DNA from 3 places in the Pseudophaeobacter sp. C1-32P7 genome. Region 3 is predicted to be linked to each of the others. Evidence: riboswitches for the same ligand, from Rfam matches in the RefSeq annotation. Region 3 holds a riboswitch; each other region holds the start of a gene.
The links. A riboswitch is a leader RNA that binds a small molecule or an ion and turns the genes downstream of it on or off. The one in region 3 is predicted to bind cobalamin.

Region 1 (7,111 bases), on a different contig from region 3:
TTCCAGCGCGGTGCGGGCCTCGGCAATCTCGCCCTTGGCGTCGATGGCATGGGAGGAGGCATTGAGCCAGGCTTCCCCCGCCTCCCTGCGGGCCTCGTCCGAGTAATCGTCCAGATGTGCGCCCATGGAGAGGCCGTATTGACCGGGTTTGGGGCCAAAGACCCGCGGGGCTTTTGTCTGGTAAGGGTTGTCATCGGCTGCTTCTTCGCGGCCCGCAAGGGCGGCGGCAGCGGTCTCGAACATCTGGGCAAGGCCGGGAAAGACATCGCGGAACAGGCCCGAGACGCGCAGGGTTACGTCGATGCGGGGACGGTTCAGCATGGAAAGCGGCAGCACCTCGAAGCCCGAGACCCGTTCGGAGCCTTCGTCCCATTTTGGCGCAAGCCCCGCCAGATGTAGCGCCATGGCGAATTCCTCGCCCGCGGTGCGCATGGTGGCCGATCCCCAGAGATCGATCACCAGCCCCCGTGGCCAGTCGCCGTGGTCCTGAAGATGGCGGCGCAGCAGCTCTTCCGCCAGCTTGACCCCCTGCGCATGCGCCGCCCGCGAGGGCACCGCCCGTGGATCGGTGGTAAAGAGGTTGCGCCCGGTGGGGATCACGTCCGTGCGCCCGCGAAAGGGAGAGCCAGAAGGGCCGGGGGCCACCAACCGCCCGGAAAGCGCATCCATCACCCCGGTGATTTCCTGCGGTCCGCACTGGCCGGTGCCAAAGATGTGCAGGCCCTCGCCGTACTGGCTTTCCTTGATGTCGCAGACAAAGGCATCGATGCGGGTGATCGCCTCGGCAGCGGAGCAGTCGGGGGTAAGGCCCAGATCCGCCTCGACACCGGTGCCTTGGGCCTCGGCGCGGATATCTTCGATCAGACGGTCGCGGCGGGCAGGGTCCAGACCATCGGCGGTGGAATATTCGTCCAGAAGGCTTTCCAGCCGCGCCATGCCATCGGGCAGGCTGGTCTGCGCCAGTGGCGGCGGCAGGTGGCCCACGGTCACACCGGCGATGCGGCGCTTGGCCTGTGCGGCCTCGCCCGGATCGTTGACGATGAAGGGATAAATCACCGGCAAGTGGCTGGTCAGGGCCTCGGGCCAGCAGGTGTCAGACAGGGCGACCGCCTTACCGGGTAGCCATTCCAGCGTGCCATGGGCGCCAATGTGAAGGACTGCATCAACCTGTTGCTGGAGCCAGAGGTAGAAGGCCACATAGGCATGGCGCGGGGTGCGGTCGAGATCGTGATAGTCATCGACGCGGGTCGTAACCTCGCCGCGTTCGGGTTGCAGGGCGATGATCGCCTTGCCTGCGATGAGGGCCTTCAATTGAAAGGCACCATCCTGCAGATCCGGGTCATCTTCGGGGGTACCCCAGGCCGCCTTGAGGTCGGTTTGCAAGGGGTCGGGAAGCGTTTTCAGAGCCGCCTTGTAGTCCGCCAGCGGCAAGGCGATGCGCTCCTCTACGAGGCGGGCACCAAGATCGCCTGTCCCCGTGACGCTGTAGCCCTGATCGGCCAGAGCGCCCAGTAGCTGTTCGCAGGAAGCCAGCGCATCAAGGCCCACCGCATGGGCGATGTTGTAGTCGCGCCCCGGGTAGGTGGAAAGCACCAGCGCGAGACGCTTGTCGCGGTTTTCCAGTTGCGCCAGCCGCAGCCAGCCTTCGATCCGGTCCACGGCGGCGCGCACGCGGCCCGGATCGGCGCGGTGGGCAAAGCGCGAATACTGGAGGTCGGGGTCTTTCTTGGAAGGCGCCTTGAAGCTGACCACGCCCGCCATGATACGGCCATCCACCTCGGGCAGGACCACATGCATGGCAAGGTCAGCGGGCGACAGTCCGCGGGTGGCGTCGGCCCAGTCCTTGCGCCGCGCGGTGGAGAGCGCCACCTGAAACACCGGACAGCCAGTCACGCTGAGCGGCGAGGGGCGCCCGTCTGACCCTTGTGCCGAAAAGGCGGTGGCGTTGATGATGCCGGCGGGAGCCAGTCGGAGGAGTTCCTCGGCGAGCCAATCGGCGGCGGCCGGGGCCTTCAGGCTGGCAGCAAAGATGCCATAGGCGGCGTAGCCACGGGCGCGCAGATCCGCGATCAGCGCATCCACCGGGGCGGTATCGGCCGAGGTCAGGTAGGAGCGATAGAAACTGACCAGAACCAGCGGTTTGCCCTCTTGGGGGGGATCCGTGATGACGCCCTGATCCGGGTCATAAAAGCCGTGGTCCGGCATGGTTTTAAGGCCCGGCACGGGACCTGCGTATAGCCCCGCCGCGAGGGCCATCTGCGCAAGGGCCGCCTGCGCTGCAACCGCGCCGCCTGCATCGCAAAGAGCCTGCAAGCGCCGCAGAGTTGAGACGGGCAGGGTGGAAAGTTCATCAAGCCGTGGATCTTCGCGCCCATCGGCGGGCAGGATTGCTAGCGCAATCCCCTTGCGCCGGGCCAGGTCCTGCAGGGTGGCAAGCCCATAGGACCAGTAGCTTTCGCCGCCAATGAGGCGCACCAGAACACCCTTGGCGCCTTCCAGCGTCTGTTCGGCGTAGGTGTCCACCGAGAGGGGATGTTTCAGCGCCACCAGATTGGCGAGGCGGCAGGAGGGCAGCTTGCCCCCGGCGCGGTGCCAGCCCGCAGCAAAGGCGCCTAGATCGCTGTCGGAAAAGGACAGAACGATCAGCTCCGCCGGATCCTGCCCAACATCAAACGGCGTATCGGTTTCTTCAAGCCCGTGGCTTTCGCGGAAGACGACATGCATGGGTCAGCTCCGGACTGCTGAGCTGAGGGACGCGGCCGACCTCGGGGGGCCGTTGTGCGCCCTCCCGGGGGGGAGGTCGGGCGCGTCCCGGCTTGTCAGCCGGGACAGGTCCCAGTGGAGAGCGCAGCATTCCCGCATGAGTGTCAGGCTCCCAGGTCCGCGTGGATGCCCGCGACGTCGATATCGTCATGTTCGGCAATCACCACCAGCTGGGTCTTGCGCGGCTGGGTGCCCCAGGGTTGGTCGTATTGGGCGCGCAGCCGTTCGCCGACGGCCTGAACCAGCATGCGCATCGGTTTCCCTTCCACCGCGACATAGCCTTTGACGCGCAGAATTTTGCGGTTGCGGGCCATGTTGACGATGCGGTCCTGCAGGTCCTGCGGGTCGGAGACTTCGCCCATTTCAACGACGATGCTTTCAAAATCATCATGCTCGTGATCGTGGTGGCCATCGTGATGGCTGGGGCGGGCCTCCAGATCGTTTTCGGCCGCCGCGCCGATCCCCAGCACCACACGCGGATCGATCACGCCTTCGCTCATCGGCAGGATCGGCAGTTGGCGCGGGGCTTCGGCTTCGATCACGGCGCGGGCCTTGGCAAGGCCTTCTTCCCCGGCAAGGTCCGCTTTGGACAGAAGCACGATATCTGCACAAGAGATCTGGTCCTCGAAGACCTCGGACAGCGGGGTTTCATGATCCAGACTGTCGTCCGCCTCGCGCTGGGCCTGCACGGCGTCAAGATCCGGGGCGAATTGCCCTGCGGCGACGGCCTCGGCGTCGGCAAGGGCAATGACCCCGTCTACGGTGATGCGCGAGCGGATCGCGGGCCAGTCAAAGGCTTTCAGCAGCGGTTTCGGCAGCGCCAGCCCGGAGGTTTCAATCAGGATATGTTCGGGCGTTTCCGGCAGCGCCATCAGGGCCTCGATCGTGGGGATGAAATCGTCCGCCACGGTGCAGCAGATGCAGCCGTTCGCCAGCTCCACGATGTTGTTTTCCGGGCAGTTTTCATCGGCGCAGGATTTCAGGATGTCGCCGTCCACGCCCGCGGTGCCGAATTCATTGACCAGCACGGCCAGACGTTTGCCCTGCGGGTTTTGCATCAGATGGCGGATGAGTGTGGTCTTGCCCGCGCCGAGAAAGCCGGTCACCACGGTGACGGGAATTTTGTTGAGATCGCTCATAGGTTACTCCTCGGATGGGCTGTCACCTGGCTGGGGCGCCGGGGGAATGCGGGCGATGGATTGTTTGCGAAAGACCTGCGGACGCGCGCGCCAGGGCACCAGACCGTCGTCGGTCGCGGCATAGGCAGCCGCACCTTGCAGGATCTCCTCTACGTGTTGATCGGGATCCAGATCGCCGTAGATGTAGCTCCAGCGCTCGGTGCCGCCGCTCAGCACCATGGAACAACCGCGCTTGCAGGCGGACAGGCATTCGACGCCGCGCACCGAGACCCCGTCGGGCAGGTCGGCGGCGCGCAGAGCCTGCAGCAACAGGGTGCCGGGCCGGGTGGCTTCGGGATCAACGCCTTCGCGCTTGCAGGTGGTGCAGATGGTCAGGGTGACCTCTGGGCTGCCTTTGGGGGGCTGTTCAGCCGTATCCTTCGCCATTGGCGGGCGTCTCCTTGCGTCCTGTCAGACAGACGGGGAGAGGCCAGAGGGGAGCCGTATGGATGAATCGGCTCTCATCCGGTCGCGGCACACCCCGTCCGCCCGTAGATTAAGTCTGTTGGCAGGTCTCCCGGCTTGCGGATCTCAAGGCCACCGCATTGCTGCGGGGTCTTTGCGGTTCTCCGGCCTTCCCGGTGTTACCCAGTGGCGTGGAGACCTCTCCGGTCACGGTCGCGGGGGCGGCTGTGCTTGGGCCAGATGGCCGTGTCACATTCCCTCTTCGCCTGCATTCGCAGGAACCAACAAAATCCCCTTGCGCTATTGCGGGCTTCCTTGTCAAGACATGGTGCCAAACTGCAGGAGGGCACTTGGTGACCGAAAAGTCTGATAACGGCATTTCCGAGGAAGAAGCGGCACGGCACGCGTCCAAGATGGCAAAAAAGAAAGCGGCGCGTGACCGCATGATGGCCAATAAGGACGGTGAAAAGGGGCTGATCATCGTCCACACCGGCCCCGGCAAGGGCAAGTCCAGCTCGGGATTCGGCATGATCATGCGCTGCATCGCCCACGGCATGCCATCCGCCGTGGTGCAGTTCATCAAGGGCGCCTGGCAGACCGGCGAACGCACCCTGATCGAGGAGCATTTCGGCGATCTGTGCCAGTTCTACGCGATGGGCGAAGGATTCACCTGGGAGACTCAGGACAAGGCCCGCGATATCGCGGCGGCCCGCGCAGGCTGGGAAAAGGCCAAGGAAATGATACTGGATGAGCGCAACACAATGGTTTTGCTCGATGAAATCAATATCGCGCTGCGCTATGAATATCTGGATCTGGATGAGGTTCTGGAGTTCCTGGTCGAGCAGAAACCGCCGATGACTCATGTGGTTCTGACCGGACGCAACGCCAAGGAAGAGCTGATCGAAATCGCGGATCTGGTGACCGAGATGGGCCAGATAAAGCATCCTTTCCGCGCCGGGATCAAGGCGCAGAAAGGGGTGGAGTTCTAAGACGGCCAGACCATCTGCAGAGGTGTCACCGGGCAGGGAATACCGTGCCCGGTGCGTTTGGATTGCCCCGCCGTTACGCGGCAACCTTGTCCTTGATATAGGTATCGACCGCGGCGCGCTCTTCCTCGGTCAGGCGCAGGCCCAGTTTGGTGCGGCGCCACAGGAAATCATCGCCGCTGCGCACCCATTCGTTGGCAATCGCCCAGTCCAACTCCCGCTCGGTGATGGTGGCGCCAAAAGTGTGCCCCAGCGCCTCGGCGGATTTTGCTTCACCCAGGATCAGCCGCGCTTCGGTGCCATAAGCGCGGATCAGGCGTCGCGCCCAATAAGGCGTCAGGAAGGAATAATCCGCTGCAAGATCCGCCTGCAGCTTGGTCACATCTTTGACCGCGAAATTGCCGCCGGGCAGGGGCACACCTGCTGTCCAGTTGCCGCCGACGCCGGGCAGGGCCTCGGAGATCTTGGCAAGCGCGGCCTCGGCCAGTTTGCGGTAGGTGGTGATCTTGCCGCCAAAGATGTTCAGCAGCGGTGCATTGCCCGTGTCCAGTGACAGCACATATTCCCGCGTCGCCGCCGTCGCCGAGCTGGCGCCATCGTCATACAGCGGGCGCACACCGGAGTAGGTCCACAGAATGTCGTCGCGGTGCAGCGGCTTTTTGAAATACTGCGAGGCAAAATCGATCAGGTAGTCCTGTTCCTCGGGGGTGCAGGTGGGGGCCGTCTCCGGGTCGGGATGGTCGGCGTCGGTGGTGCCGATCAGAGTGAAATCCTCCTCATAGGGGATGGCAAAGATGATCCGCCCGTCGGTGCCCTGAAAGAAATAGCAGCGCCCGTGGTCGAAGAGTTTCGGAACCACGATATGGCTGCCGCGTACCAGACGCACGCCTTCGCGGCTGTTCTGGCCCAGTTTCTGGTTCAATACCTCCGCAACCCAGGGACCCGCCGCATTGACCAGCATCCGCGACCGGCGCGTGAACACTTGCCCCGTCAGACTGTCCTTCAGGTGGATGAGCCAGTGATCCTCGGCGCGTTCAGCCGCCAGAACTTTGGTGCGAGTCATGATTTCGGCGCCGCGCGCCTGCGCGTCGCGGGCGTTGAGCACGACAAGCCGGGCATCCTCGATCCAGCAGTCCGAATATTCAAAGGCGGTCTGGAACTTGTCCTTCAGCGGCGCCCCCGCTTCGTCGCGGCTGAGGTCCAGCTTGCGGGTGCCGGGCAGGATGCCGCGCTTGCCCAGCGTGTCATAGAGAAACAGCCCAAGGCGGATCAGCCAGGCCGGGCGGCGCCCTTTCATCCAGGGCATGATCCGCGTCAGCAGGCGGGAGGTCGGCGTTTCACTGTCGAACCGCATCTCCTTGTGAAAAGGCAGCACAAAGCGCATCGGCCAGGAAATATGGGGCATTGCCTTCAGCAAGACCTCGCGCTCGATCAGCGCTTCGCGCACCAGACGGAATTCGAAATATTCCAGATAGCGCAGACCGCCATGAAACAGTTTGGTCGAGGCAGAGGAGGTGGCCGAGGCCAGATCGTTCATTTCTGCAAGGCTGACCGACAAGCCACGGCCTGCCGCATCGCGGGCAATGCCGCAGCCGTTGATGCCGCCGCCGATGATGAACAGGTCGGTGATCTTTTGATCAGTCATTTTCGTTTCTTTCGTTTTGGCTGGCGGTGTCTCCCGCCACGATGATGCGTGTTCCCGCGGCGCGCGCGGCCTCGGCAAAGGCATCGGGCACCGGCGCATCGGTGATCACTACGTCGAGATCCGCCACATCACAG
Region 2 (7,111 bases), on a different contig from region 3:
CCGTGAGCGCGAGGTAGGACTTGCTGGTCTGGCTTTCGACCAGCCGCTGTTCTGCCTGTTTGACGGCCTTCAAGACCGGGGTCTGTCCCTGCGCGTCCTGATAGATGCCAACCGTCAAGTTCAGCTTGTCCTGCCGCGGGTCCTGAGCGAAATACTCTGCCCCGATCATGATTGGATCTACAGGGTATTCTTCCACCTGCTCAAACATTATTCACCCTTTCCAGTTCGACGGTCCGACTATGGAATGCTGTGATCGCGCGGGGCATCATCGTGCCGCTTCGGTCGTCAGTCATTACCTTTTCAGCCACATGAGGCGTCATGTTGGGCTGCGTCACACCCCGGGCGATTATTCCGTTGGCATATCGCCTTTGACCGTCAGCGATAACGCAGGCCAAGGTGTCATTTCCGATGAATCCGATTTTCTCCATGGCTCAAAAGCGGGTAATGACAGTTGCACCCACGGAGCGGAATTTATCCATCTCCATCAAGGCCTGAGGGGCATCGGCAAGGCTGATCTGCTCTCCGACCAGTCGTGCCGGGTCCAGCTTGCCGCTGGCGACGAGGTCAAGCATCGCGCCGTAGCGATGTGCCTGCATCCCGTGTGAACCAAGCAATTCGATTTCCTGCCCGACGATCTTTGGCATTGGAACGGTCGGTGCCGCGTGCTCACCCAGCATCAGACCCACCTGCACATGCTTGCCCCGCGGCCGCAGGCAGAGGATTGAATTGGTCATAGTTGACGGGTGACCAAGTGCGTCGAGAGAGACGTGGGCACCTCCGCGGGTGATCTCCCGAACGGCCTCCGGCACGTCGGCCTCCCTACCGTTTAGCACCGTCACGGCGCCAAGCTCCTTCGCCAGCGTCAACTTAGCTGGATCAAGGTCCACGCCGATCACGTTGGCCCCACAAGCCGAGGCGATCATCACGGCGGACAGGCCTACGCCGCCGCAACCATGCACAGCCACCCATTGTCCTGCGCTGACCTTCCCTTGATCTACCACCGCCCGAAATGAGGTTGCAAAGCGGCAACCAAGGCTCGCGGCAGTGGCAAAACTCATGGTCTCGGGCAGGGCGACAAGGTTCAGATCGGCCTGATGAATGCCTACGTATTCCGCAAAGGATCCCCAGTGGGTAAAACCCGGCTGTTCCTGCTGCAGGCAGACCTGCTGGTTGCCGGAATGGCATTCGGAACAGCTGCCGCACCCACAGATGAATGGTACAGTGACCTTGTCGCCAACCTTCCATTTTGTGACGTCATTCCCAACGGCCTCGACGACGCCAGCCAACTCGTGGCCAGGCACATGCGGCAAGTCGATGTCGCTGTCGTGTCCCATCCAGCCATGCCAGTCGCTGCGGCAGACGCCGGTGGCCGCAACCCTGAGGACAACGCCATGCGGCTCTGGCGTCGGGTCGTCCACGGTAACCAGCTTTGGCGCGCTTTGGAATTTTTCGAAAAGGACGGCTTTCATGGCAGGATCTTTCGCTGAAGAGTATTTTGGACGAGATCATAGTCTGGATGAGGGAAATACCTTTGCCAATCCTCCCCGTATTGCGCAAATCTGGAGTGGAATTCCCTATGGAATCGTCATTATTGAAAGATATCTACCCATGCCTGACATCGACGCCGTCAATGCCGAGATCTTGACCCTGTTGCAGGAGGATGGCCGCATGACCAATGCCAAGTTGTCCGAGCATCTGGGGATGAGCGAGACCCCCTGTTGGAGGCGGCTCAAACGTCTTGAAGAAAGCGGCATCATCGAAGGTTATCAAGCCAATCTGAGCCGTCGAAAGCTCGGCCTCGGCGTTATGGCCTTCGTCCAGCTGCGCTGTTCCGAGCATGATCAAGCCGCGACGGCAGAATTTCAGCGCATCGTTGAAACGACACCGAACATCCTGGCTTGCCACAACACGACCGGCGCGGATGATTTCCTGCTGATCGTGGTTGCCCGTGATCTCGATGATTACAGTGGTTTCGTCGACAGCACTCTGAGGCGGCTACCCGGTGTCACCAGCATTCGGTCCAACCTCTCATTGAAAGAAATGAAGGCGTCGAGCAAGCTGCCCGTCAGTGCAGCATCAATGAAATAGACTGCCGCGCAAGCTGGTTTTCCGTCGTGTTTGAACCGGAGCCTGTAACCGGCCACCGGACTGAACCTGTGCCCGCGACAGACCTTTGCGAAGATCTGGGCGTTCATGCGCGGTCTCGTACTGGAACGCTTTGGGCGGAGATGGAAACGCCACAGCTCCGCCGGGATGCGGAAGAGGCGCGTTGCCACCGCAGGGGCATTGCCAGGGGAAATCTGTCCGTGATGCGGGGCAGGGGGGACAGCCACGACCCCAGCCATTGGATTCGGTGGAGATCGGAACGGGGAACCATGCCGTAGCGTGGAATATCGCCTGCGCAAAGGTTGCGGTCGATGCGGCACAGCATTGCGTTTGCAGCATTGAAACCATCACTTAGCAGTTGATTTCAGGCGATTGTTGCTGGTGTGCGCGGTGCATTGTTTGAAAACTCCATCCTTGGCGGCGTCTACTCCTTCTTGACAGAGTAAATCCAGTTTGCCTAAGTCCGGCCATTCTGGTCCGGCTGGGAATACCATCCGGGTAAAAGGGAACATGGTAAGGCGTCGGTACAAGACGTCAAAACCATGACTGCCCCCGCAACTGTGAGCGGAGAGCAATGCTGCGATATGCCACTGCCCCAAGAGGGGGCGGGAAGGCGCGGCAAAGCTGCGACCCGCGAGTCAGGAGACCTGCCAGAAGGATCACCCAGTCCGGGTGCGGGGCGCGCCGGGGACAACGGACTTCCGTAGTGGTGGCAATTGAACTGTCTGTGGAAGCACTGCCTTCCAAGGACCGATGATTTGTACATGTTGCCCGCGATGGGCAGCCACTTTTCCTGCACCGAATGTGCAGGCTGGGAGAACTGAAACGATGCGCAAGGTAAGCTTGTCCCTGGCCGCCACCCTGATGGTCACTACCCCCGCAATTGCAACCGCCCAGGAGGCGGAGATCATCGATCTGGGCGAACTCATCGTCTCCGGTGGTTTTACCCCTGTCGAGGCGCAGAAATACGGTCGCTCGGTTTCGGTCGTGACCAGCGAAGAGATCGAACAGCGCGGCATCACCACGGTTCAAGATGCACTGCGGTCGGTTCCCGGTCTGATGGTCACCGGTGCAGGTGACAGCTTTACACAGGTCCGCATCCGTGGCGCCGAAGCCAACCACACCCTGATCCTGATCGACGGCATCGAGGCCTCGGGCGGCGACAGCGACTATATCCTGTCTGGCCTTGATACCGCCAATATCGAGCGGATCGAGGTGCTGCGCGGCCCGCAATCGGTGTTCTACGGATCCAACGCCTCGGCGGGTGTGATCAACATCATCACCAAGAGTGGCGGCATCGGCACCGAATACGGTGGCAGCGCCGAAGTCGGCTCGGACGGCTACCGGGCCTCGGCGCGGGTGTCGTCCCGGACCGAACGCGGAGGCATTTCGCTCAACCTCGCCCATGATAATGACGATGGCTACGACTTCTCCGGCAGCGGCGGCGAAGAGGATGGTATCCGCCGCAACACCGCGCAGCTGAAGGGTGACTATCTTGTCACCGAACGGCTGAAGCTCGGCTTCAACCTGCGTGCCTCGGAAGAGCGTTTTGACAGCGACAGCACGTCTTTTACCGCGACCGATGCGGCCAGCTATGTGGTGGATGATCCCACGCAGTTCAGCGACCGCGATGAACAGCTGGCTCAGATCTTTGCCGAGCTCGACACGTTGGGTGGACGCCTGAAACACCGTCTGTCTTACGAGCGTACGGATTTTGACCAATCCTACAACGGTGGCGCCCTGACCGAGACCAAGACGGAAGCGGCGAAATACCTGCTGAGCTTTGGCCTTGATGGCCAGTCGGTAGAGCTGACAGATCACCTGCTGAACGCCATTCTGGAATGGGAAGAGGATTCCAGCCGTTCCAACCCGGCCTTTGCGCGCAAAACCAATTCGATCGCGCTGGAATACCGTGGCAGCTTTGCCAATGGTCTGGATCTGCAACTGGGCGTGCGCCGCGACAACAACAATGCCTTCGAAGATGCCACCAGCTGGAACGCCAGTGCGTCCTATACCTTTGCGGGCAGCGGTGTGCGCCTGCATGGCTCGGCCGGCACCGGTATCGTGAACCCGACCTATTTTGAGCTCTTTGCCAACAGCACCTTTGGTGCCACTACCTATCTGGGCAATCAGAACTTGCAGCCCGAAGAAAACCGCAGCTTTGATCTGGGTGTCGAGGTGCCGTTCCTGCAGGGGCGCGGGCTGGTTGATGTGACCTATTTCGACGAGACGCTGGCGGGTGAGATCGAAGCCTATATGGTGAATGCGACCACCTTCTCCTTCCGCAATCAGGCCGGAGACAGCGAGCGCAAAGGTGTCGAACTGGCGGCCAGCCTTGAGGCCACGGAAAACCTCGATCTCCGTCTGTCCTACACCTATCTGGATGCCACCAACCCCAATGGTACGGTCGAGGTGCGCCGCCCCGAACACGAACTGCTGCTGAGCGCCACGCTCGATACTTTCAATGGTCGCGGCTCCATCACTGCGGATGTCCGCCATGTGGCAGGCAACTGGGACAGCCAGTTCTTTGGCACCTATGCCACGGCCGAGCTGCCGGATTACACCACCGTCGATGTCTCGGCCCAGTATGAGCTGAACCCGAATGTGGTCCTGACCGGACGTGTCACCAATCTGTTTGACGAGGAATACTCGGACGTCTGGGGCTACGCGAAACGCGGCCGCGCCGCCTATATCGGCGTCCGGGCCTCCTTCTGATCGATGCGCTGGCTGCCCGGCATAGCCCTGGCCCTTTTCTGGGCCGCCACCGGAGCCTTTGCCGGGCCGTCGCGCGTTGTTACGATGAATCTCTGCGTGGATCAGATGGCGATGATGCTGGCCGCGCCTGGACAGCTGATCTCGATTTCCTTCGTCGCCCGGGATCCGCGGGCCTCGGCCATGGCCGAAGAGGCGCAGGCCTATCCGGTCAATCACGGGCTGGCGGAAGAAATCTACCTGCTGAAGCCGGATCTGGTGATCGCTGGCGCATCTTCGGCGCCTGCAACGATGGATATGCTGCGCCGCCTTGGCGTGCCGCTGGCGGAATTCGGGTCAGCCTTTTCGCTGGAGGATGTCCGAACCCGCATCGTCGAGGTAGGTGAGGCGCTGGGCCGTCAGGAGGCCGCGCGCCGGTTGCTGGCGGATTTTGACCAGCAGTTGGAGTTTCTGCGGGCGGATGCCCGGGATGATCGCCCGCGCGCCGCGCTTTATGCGGCCAACGGATATACTGCAGGCCATCAGACGCTGGCCGGGCAAATCCTGGAGGCGGCAGGTTTTCGCAATATCGCCGATGAACTGGGCTATGCCCATTCCGGGCAGCTGCCGCTGGAGCTGCTGGTGCTGTCAGAGCCGGATCTGCTGGTCGGCACAACCGCCTATCCGCGCAATTCCCGCAGCGAGGAAATCCTGAAACATCCGTTGGTGCGCATGCTGGCCGGGCGTAGCGGCGCCGGGGAAATCCGCAATGCCGACTGGATCTGCCCGACACCGCATGTGTTGCGCGCGGTAGAGACACTTGCGGCAGAGCGCCGTGCCTTCATGGAACGTGAGGCCCGCCAATGACCCGGCTCATGCTGTGCCTCTCGGCGGCGGTGCTGGCACTGTTCCTGATCTCCCTGACGGTGGGGCCTGCAGATGTCGGTGTGGGCGAGAGCCTGGCTGCCCTGTTTGACGATGGCTATGGACCTCTCAGTCTGGTGATGCGTGAAATCCGGCTGCCGCGGGCAATCCTTGCCGCGGTGATCGGCGCCGGGCTGGGGCTGGCGGGCGCGGCGATGCAAGGCTACCTGCGCAACCCGCTGGCCGAGCCGGGGCTGATCGGTGTGTCCTCCTCGGCGGCGCTGGGGGCAGTATTGGCAATCAACACCGGCCTCGCTGCCACCGCCACGCTGGGCCTGCCGCTGTCGGCGCTGGCTGGGGCTCTGGGCGGTGTGTTTCTGGTGATGGCGCTGGCCGGGCAGCATGGGGGATCACTGACGCTGATCCTCGCGGGTATCGCCATTTCGGCAATGGCAGGGGCGCTGACCTCGCTGGTTCTGAACCTCTCGCCCAATCCCTTTGCTGCTAATGAGATCGTCTTCTGGATGATGGGGTCGCTATCGGACCGCTCGATGCAACATGTCTGGCTGGCGCTGCCCTTTGTGCTGGCCGGGATGGTGATCCTGCTGCCGCTGGGGCGCGGGCTGGATGCGCTGACTCTGGGCGAGGATGCTGCCCAGACCATGGGCGTGAACCTGAGGCAGCTGCGCTGGCTTCTGGTCGTCGGCACGGCCAGTATTGCCGGTGGTACCACGGCAGTTGCGGGCGCCATCGGCTTTGTCGGGCTGGTGGTGCCGCATATTCTGCGTCCGTTCGTCGACGGGCAACCCTCGCGGCTGCTCTGGGCCTCCGCCCTTGGCGGCGCGATCATGTTGCAACTGGCGGATATTGCCGTGCGGCTGATCCTGCCCACCCGCGATCTGAAGCTGGGCGTGGTCACCGCTCTGGTTGGCGCGCCCCTGTTCCTGCACCTGATCTACAAGACGCGGAAGGGGCTGGCATGAGCGTCCTTTCGGTTCAGCACCTTTCTGTAACCCTGCGCGACCGTCCGGTGCTGCGCGATGTGTCCTTTGAGATTGGCAAGGGTGAGTTTGTCGGCTTGCTGGGTCCGAATGGCGCCGGGAAAACCAGCCTGATGCGGGCCGCGCTAGGGCTCATCCCGGCTACGGGCAGCAGTTCGCTGGCCACAATGAATGCTTCTGAAAGAGCCCACACAGTGGCCTGGATGCCGCAATCGCGCGAGATCGCCTGGCCGATCCCGGTGGAGCGACTGGTGGCGCTGGGCCGTCTGCCGCATTTGCCGCAGGGGCGGCGACTGCCAGCCGCCGATCAGGCCCTGGTGGATCAGGCAATCTCTCGCATGGGACTGGACTCGTTCCGCAAGCGGGCCGCCTCGCGCCTGTCAGGCGGCGAGCAGGCCCGCGCATTGATCGCCCGGGCGCTGGCCCAGGATACGCCACTCCTGATGGCG
Region 3 (7,111 bases):
TGAGCGTCAGCATGACGGGCAGTTCAAGGCAGACCGCCCAGAGTTCATCCATCAGGGGCAGCAGCACAAAGATCCGCAGGCTGCCCAGAACAAATCCGCAGAAGAACACGGCCGCAAAATAAAATGTGGCGGCTCTCAGAACCAGGCGGTGCAGGGCGGTTGGCATGGCTGTCCTTCCCCTTTTGCCGTCAGAGTTCCTTACGGGCCTTCAGCGCGGCGCTGATGGTACCGTCGTCGAGGTAATCCAGCTCGCCGCCGATGGGTACACCCTGCGCGAGCGAGGTAAGTTTCACCTGGCCGCTCAGCTGGTCGGCGATGTAATGGGCCGTGGTCTGCCCGTCGATGGTGGCATTCAGCGCCAAGATCACCTCGCTCACTGCCTCGCTGCCGACCCGGTCGACCAATCGGGGAATGCGCAGGTCTTCGGGACCGATGGCATCCAGCGCCGAGAGGGTGCCGCCAAGCACGTGATAGCGTCCCTTGAAAACGCCTGCGCGCTCCATCGCCCAGAGATCCGAGACGCTTTCGACGACGCAGATCTCGCCATTGGCGCGGGCCTCACTGTCGCAGATCTCGCAGATGTCCTCGGTCCCCACGTTGCCGCAGTTGAGGCATTCGCGGGCGGTGGTGGCGACGCGGGTCATCATGTCCGACAGCGGTGTCAGCAAAAGCGCGCGTTTGCGGATCAGGTGCAACACCGCCCGCCGGGCCGAACGCGGCCCCATGCCGGGCAGTTTTGCCATCAGATCGATGAGGGTTTCGATGTCGCTGGTAGAGCGGTCTTGCATGGAGGCGGCCTTTGGAGTGTCAGCCCATATAGACGCATCACGGCGGGCAATGGCAAGGGGAGAGGCGACGGATGTTCAGGGTTTGTCTGGGCAGCGCCTGCGCGCCAGATTGGGCAAAGGGCGTATGCCCGTGAGACATGAAAAAGGCGGCCAAGGCCGCCTTTTCGGAACTTTTCAGTTGCGCCTCCGGATCAGAAAGGCAGCTTGATATCCTTGGGAAGGCCCATGCTTTCCGTGAGGTTGGTCATCTCTTCCTGCGCTTTTTCGGCTGCCTTGGACTGTGCGTCCTTGATGGCGGCCAGGATCAGGTCCTCGACCATTTCCTTGTCATCGCCATTGAAGATGGACGGGTCGATATCCAGCGCCTTGAGGTCGCCCTTGGCCGAGGCGGTGGCCTTGACCAGGCCCGCGCCTGCTTCGCCGGTGACCATGACGTTGTGCAGGTCTTCCTGCATCTGCGCCATCTTGGTTTGCAGTTCCTGTGCCGATTTCATCATCTTGGCCATATCGCCAAGACCGCCGAGGCCTTTGAGCATGGTGTTTCTCCTAAGTGCGGGGGCGCAGGGCGCCGTAAGTCATCCCCGAACATATCGCAATTGCAAGCGCGATGAACAAGTGGGGGGAGGCAGTGCAGTCTTCGATTATGCCCAAGGCACTCTTATCATCAAAGAAAAGCTCATGATTATCCACGGCAATCGCGAACGCCAGCATGCCCCAAAGAACGCCTGCGATTGCAAAGGAGGCGCGCTTTCTGCTGTACAGCGCGAATCCGGCAAGAGCGAAGAGGGCCAATACAGCAGGCGTGGCCGACATCCGCCAAAGCACATCCCACGCGCTGTCGGAAAGATCGCCGGTGGCAAGGCAGGTTTTGGCGAAGGCGGTTGTTGGCAGGGTGAACAAGAGGACCGTCAGGCCAGTCGCTACCCGTCTTCGAACGGATCCCATTCGTCTTCTACCTCGGGCAGGGCTTCGGCCTCGACCTCGGCGGCCATTTCCTCGGCGGTACGGATGCGGGTGATCCGGGCCTTGGGGAAACTGTCGATCACCGCCTGTACCAGTGGGTGTTCGCTGGCCTTGGTGCGCAGCGCGTTTTCGGCGGCATCGCGGATTTCGGCGATCGTCGGGGCCTCGCCGTCGGGTGCGATGGTGACGACCCAGCGGCTGCCGGTCCAGTTTTGCAAGGCGGTGCCAAGGCGCGCAGCAAGGTCTCGGGGCGCATTCGCATGCGGTGTGAATTCGATCCGGCCCGGCTGGTAAGCGACGAGGCGCACGCCTGTTTCCACCTCGACCAGCAGTTTCACATCACGGTTGGTGCGGATCAGTTCCACCACATGCTCGAAGGTCGGGTAGCGGGCGAGGGCCTTTTCTGCGGCCGGTGCCAGCGCAGTGGCTTGTCCCTGCCTTTGGCTGTGCGACATGGTCATGCCGCCGGACGGTCCACCGCCCGGTGCGCCTTGCGGCGGAGCAGAGGTGATAGTCGATGTCCCGCCCGCGGCAGGCGCGCCCATGCTTTGCATGGGCATTCCGCCACCACCGCCGGGCGGCGGGGGCGGCATATCCTGCAGCTTGCGGATCAACTCCTCGGGACTGGGCAGATCGGCCACGTGCGTCAGGCGGATCACCGCCATCTCGGCAGCCATCATGGCGTTGGGGGCGGCGGCGACCTCTTCCAGCGCCTTGAGCAGCATCTGCCACATGCGGGTCAACACCCGCATCGGCAGCGCTTCGGCCATCTGTTGACCGCGGGCGCGCTCATCCGGGCTGATGGTCGGATCCTCTGCCGCGTCTGGCGTAATCTTTACCACCGACACCCAATGGGTGATTTCGGCCAGATCGCGCAGAACAGCCAGCGGATCGGCGCCTTCGGCATATTGCGAGGAGAGCTCGCTGAGCGCCGCAGCCGCATCGCCGCGCAGGATCATATCCATCAGATCCAGCACCCGGCCCCGGTCGGCAAGGCCCAGCATGGCGCGGACCTGATCGGCGGTGGTCTCGCCCGCGCCGTGGGAAATCGCCTGATCCAGCAGCGAGGTTGCATCGCGGGCCGAACCTTCGGCGGCGCGGGTGATGAGAGCGAGCGCATCCTCGGCAATCTGGGCGTTTTCGGCAGTTGCGATCTTGCGCAGGAGGGCGATCATGACCTCGGGCTCAATCCGGCGCAGATCGAACCGCTGGCAGCGCGACAGGACCGTCACCGGAACCTTGCGGATCTCGGTGGTGGCAAAGATGAACTTCACATGGGCGGGGGGTTCCTCCAGCGTTTTCAGCAGCGCGTTGAACGCGCTGGTCGACAGCATGTGAACCTCGTCGATGATGTAGATCTTATAGCGGGCTGAGGCCGCGCGGTATTGCACCGAATCGATGATTTCGCGGATGTCGCCGACGCCGGTGCGGCTGGCGGCGTCCATCTCCATCACGTCCACGTGGCGGCCTTCCATGATCGCGAGGCAATGCTCGCACTGACCGCAGGGTTCGGTGGTGGGGCCGCCGGTGCCATCGGTGCCGATACAGTTCATCCCCTTGGCTATGATCCGGGCGGTGGTGGTCTTACCCGTGCCGCGAATACCGGTCATGATGAAAGCCTGGGCGATCCGGTTCGCGGCAAAGGCGTTTTTCAGCGTACGCACCATGGCGTCCTGGCCAACCAGATCCGCAAAGGTTTCGGGCCGGTACTTGCGGGCGAGGACCTGATACTGGCCAGACGGCTGCTCCGCGTGCTGAACCTCAGCGGTTTGGGTTTCAGGATCGGATGTTGGGGTGTCGCTCATGCTGTCTCGTGCCGGATTCGGAATGGGATTGGGACCGCCTCATAGGGTAGGGAAGCCCGCGGGCTTCGTCCACCGCTGTTGACCGTCCGGCAGGGCAGGTGGCAGAGTTTTTCCCTGTATGTGGTGGAGAGTGTGTGATGACTGGGATGAGTTCAGATGGGGCAGGCCTGCAGGCCGGGCAGCCCTTTACGATCTACGCGGTGTCCGCCGCCAATGGCATTCTTGCTATCTGCCCGCTGCCCGGTGCCGGGGGCGACTACAAGGGGGATCTTGAGCTGATCCACGACTGGCAGCCCGGTCTGGTCATTTCCATGACCACCGAAGCCGAGCATGTCTCTGTCGGGGCCGCGACGCTGGGGGTTGATCTACAGAGCATGGGAAGCCGCTGGGTGCATCTGCCGGTGGCGGATTTTGGTGTGCCCGGCCCGGAGGTGAACGAAGCCTGGCCCGGGGTCAGCGCCTCGGCGCGCCAGGCGCTGAACGGTGGCGGCCGCGTTCTGGTGCATTGCCGGGGCGGCTGCGGGCGCTCCGGCATGGTGGTGCTGCGCCTGTTGATCGAATGCGGTGTTGCGCCAGAGGCGGCGCTGAACCGGCTGCGCATGTCTCGCCCCTGCGCGGTCGAGACCGAGGCACAGATGGCCTGGGCCCGCAGCCGCTGAGACCAAGGCGGCCCGCCGGAGCGGGCCCGGCTGTCATCCCGCTTCCTTCTTCACAGGGCGCGGCATTCACCGAATAAAACCGACGCCCCTCCTGTTGTTTGCTGGGTCTGCCGCTACGCCGCGCTGAGCGGGATGGCTTCTCCAAAGGAGCAGGGGCGATGTGGCAGGTGATCTGCGGGCTGCGCTTTTGCATCGCTGGACAGCAGCGCGTCGGCAAAACGGTCCAGACCGCTGCGCTCTGCTGCGGTGTCCACTTCGCAGAACACCCGGATCCTGTCGTGCGAGGCAAAAAAGCGCGCCGGGCAATGGCGGGTGCAGCCATCGAGCAGGCTGTCGCCGGTGATTTCAAAATCCTCTTCGGTCATATCCCGCGCGGTATCGAGCGCCCCGCACAGGGCCACCAGCATCCGTTCCAGTGCCGGGCAGCTTGCCCCGGTGTGTTGACAGGTTGTTGCCGCAAGTTCATGCGTTTTTGTCGTCCAGATCATCGCGCCCTCCGCGCTAAGGCAGGGGCATAAAGAGGGGGAGAGACATGTGGCCGGATGCTTGTCGGCCAGAACGGGCCGCGCTGCAGGAGCCATCTCACCCGCTCCGGACACCCCGCCCGGTTTCGAGTTGTGCGATGGCAGGTCTCCTGACTTGCGGGTCTGGGCTTCTCCGGTCCTTCCCGGCCGCAGGCTGTCGCCTTGCGCCCAGTGGATCTTCCGGGGTCGCTCTCCGCCTACAGTTGCGGGGGCAGTCGTGGAATTGTTCTGGCCGAGAGAGGCCGGATCGCACCACGTTCCCTTTTCATCCCGGACTCGCAAAGGCGGATCGCGGAAACCATCTGTGAAATGGGTAGCGGGTCGAAGGGCGAGTCGTCAATTCGCTTGTGTGAAAGTCGGAGAAATCCGCGCCAACGCCAGCAAGCCAGGTAAGCTAGCTGATTTGTGCAGGCGGATGCGGTGCCCTCAGGCCGTGCGGTTCAACCGTTCTTCGGTCAGCCGGGCGAAATCTGCCGCGCGCGCTTTGAATTTCTTATTGAGCGAGCCGCGCGCCAGTTTGAAGGATTGCAGCAGCAACCGCCCCGACAGGGTCTTGGCCGTCAGGTTGAGCGCAATTGTTACACGGGTGCGCCGCGGCGACAGCGCCATCAGTTCGATCTCGGTTTCGCCGCTCAGCCCGCTGCTGTCGCCGGACAGCAGAATGCGGGTGACGGGATCATAGGATTTGAGAGCAATGCGCAGCTCGCGCGCCTTGCCGCGAAAGTTGAATTTGGTATCCCAAGCGAGGCCGTTTTCAGGCGTGCTGATATCGCCGATCCGTTGCACGTCGATGCCGCGCCGGATGGCCGAGCGTTCAAAGCTTTCAAAGTCCGACAGGGCTTCAAACACGTCGGCGATCGGTGAATCGATATCTTCTTTACTCGTGAAATCCATGACTCTGACGCCTGCTTGCCTGTTTTGATTGATCAATTCTCAGCGTGGCCGCGATATTCCCTTTAATCCAGCGTATCCGCAAGCCAGTTCTGCAACAGAAAATGTGCAATTGCTCCTTTTCGGGCAGGCTTCAGGATCGGGTGCTCTCCGGCAAAGGCGGTCATCATGTCCTGCTTGCTGACCCAGATCGCGTCCTCGATTTCATCTGGGTCGATGGTCAGCTCGCGATCCAGCGCGATCCCGTGGCAGCCGAACATCAGCGACATGGGAAAGGGCCAGGGCTGGCTGGACAGGTACTCCACCTCTCCGACCTTCACGCCGGATTCTTCCAGAACTTCACGCCGCACGGCGGCCTCCAGCGTTTCGCCGGGTTCAACGAAACCGGCCAGCAGGGAGTACATACCTTCTGGCCAGCCGGGTGAGCGGCCCATCAGGACCTCGTCCCCATGGGTAATCAGCATGATCACAACCGGGTCGGTGCGGGGGAAATGGCTCGCCTTGCAGCTGGGGCAATTTCTTTGCCAGCCAGCCTGAACCATATCACTGGGGTGGCCACAGCGGGCACAGAACCCATGCGAGCCATGCCAGGAAAACAGCGCCTTGGCGGTGGCGGCCAGCTCGGCCTCCAGCGGGGTCAGCCGGGTCATCACCCTGCGCAGCTCGGCGAAAGCATAACCGGAGGGCAGGTCCGGGTGCTGTTGCTCCGTTACATCGGCAAAACTGGCCAGCGCCATCTCGTCCAGCGCATCGGGCTGCCAACTGCTGATGTCGCAGGCGAAGGCCGGGCTTTGATCCGGCAGGAGGCCGAGAAACAGAGCGGCGTCGCGGCACCCTGCGGCCATCGGATGCGTGGTGGAGATCCAGGCAAGCGCGTCCGGTCCGCGCTCTGGATCTGACCGCTGGCACAGGGGTTTGCCGCGCCACATCATCAGCACCTGTGCGTCCTTTGCCCCCCAGGCAGCGTCTAGCGCTTCGGCATCCGCACGCAGATGCGCGCTGCGGTCCAGGCCACCCTTGCCGCCAAATGTCACCTCTTCGGCCCGTTTCATATCGTTGTCCTTCTTTTGGCAGGGGATCCGGCGTTAAGGCCCGATTTCCTGCATTGATGGCGGCAAAACCGCGCAATGACCAGCCTGTTCGGGTAGCGCGGTCGATGCATTTTTATGGTTGTGAGCGGATGTTTAACGCCGGGTCACCGGTCTGCCGCTGGATATTGGCGTTAGACCGGTCAAATTTTCGGCATCAGCGCCACAATCGTTAACATCCTCAAAAATGGTGACTTTGCAAATCAAGGAAACGCTGTTTCAAAGGGTTAACGCGTTCGTGTCAGAACGTGAGAAAAAAACGAAGATCGGAAGACGCCGTGCAGGCTGCGGGTAGAGCAATATGACAGGACCGGATCAATCCTTGCCATTGGGGAAGGGGGTGCTGCGCTTGTTGGCAACCACCGATCTGCACAGCAATCTGCTCAGCTACGA

Region 1: it holds a riboswitch for cobalamin, as region 3 does, so the genes downstream of both, SM763_RS15280 (DUF1636 family protein) here and SM763_RS14280 (hypothetical protein) in region 3, are expected to answer to the same signal.
Region 2: it holds a riboswitch for cobalamin, as region 3 does, so the genes downstream of both, SM763_RS04815 (TonB-dependent receptor plug domain-containing protein) here and SM763_RS14280 (hypothetical protein) in region 3, are expected to answer to the same signal.

The regions. Positions count from the first base shown of each region.
Region 1 covers NZ_JAXGFR010000010.1:101,210-108,320, reverse strand. Annotated here, with positions in the region: gene cobN (cobaltochelatase subunit CobN) at 1-2,724, opposite strand, end outside; gene cobW (cobalamin biosynthesis protein CobW) at 2,868-3,902, opposite strand; gene SM763_RS15280 (DUF1636 family protein) at 3,906-4,328, opposite strand; cobalamin riboswitch at 4,432-4,647, opposite strand; gene cobO (cob(I)yrinic acid a,c-diamide adenosyltransferase) at 4,700-5,335, shown strand; gene glpD (glycerol-3-phosphate dehydrogenase) at 5,409-6,977, opposite strand; gene SM763_RS15265 (DeoR/GlpR family DNA-binding transcription regulator) at 6,970-7,111, opposite strand, start outside.
Region 2 covers NZ_JAXGFR010000002.1:394,035-401,145, reverse strand. Annotated here, with positions in the region: gene SM763_RS04830 (aromatic amino acid transaminase) at 1-208, opposite strand, end outside; gene SM763_RS04825 (zinc-dependent alcohol dehydrogenase family protein) at 432-1,469, opposite strand; gene SM763_RS04820 (Lrp/AsnC family transcriptional regulator) at 1,468-2,088, shown strand; cobalamin riboswitch at 2,563-2,775, shown strand; gene SM763_RS04815 (TonB-dependent receptor plug domain-containing protein) at 2,935-4,821, shown strand; gene SM763_RS04810 (ABC transporter substrate-binding protein) at 4,825-5,664, shown strand; gene SM763_RS04805 (FecCD family ABC transporter permease) at 5,661-6,644, shown strand; gene SM763_RS04800 (ABC transporter ATP-binding protein) at 6,641-7,111, shown strand, end outside.
Region 3 covers NZ_JAXGFR010000009.1:91,747-98,857, reverse strand. Annotated here, with positions in the region: gene SM763_RS14310 (hypothetical protein) at 1-166, opposite strand, end outside; gene recR (recombination mediator RecR) at 189-788, opposite strand; gene SM763_RS14300 (YbaB/EbfC family nucleoid-associated protein) at 980-1,324, opposite strand; gene SM763_RS14295 (hypothetical protein) at 1,335-1,688, opposite strand; gene SM763_RS14290 (DNA polymerase III subunit gamma/tau) at 1,709-3,556, opposite strand; gene SM763_RS14285 (protein-tyrosine phosphatase family protein) at 3,694-4,215, shown strand; gene SM763_RS14280 (hypothetical protein) at 4,329-4,703, opposite strand; cobalamin riboswitch at 4,823-5,057, opposite strand; gene SM763_RS14275 (SRPBCC family protein) at 5,166-5,633, opposite strand; gene nudC (NAD(+) diphosphatase) at 5,696-6,682, opposite strand; gene SM763_RS14265 (5'-nucleotidase C-terminal domain-containing protein) at 7,020-7,111, shown strand, end outside.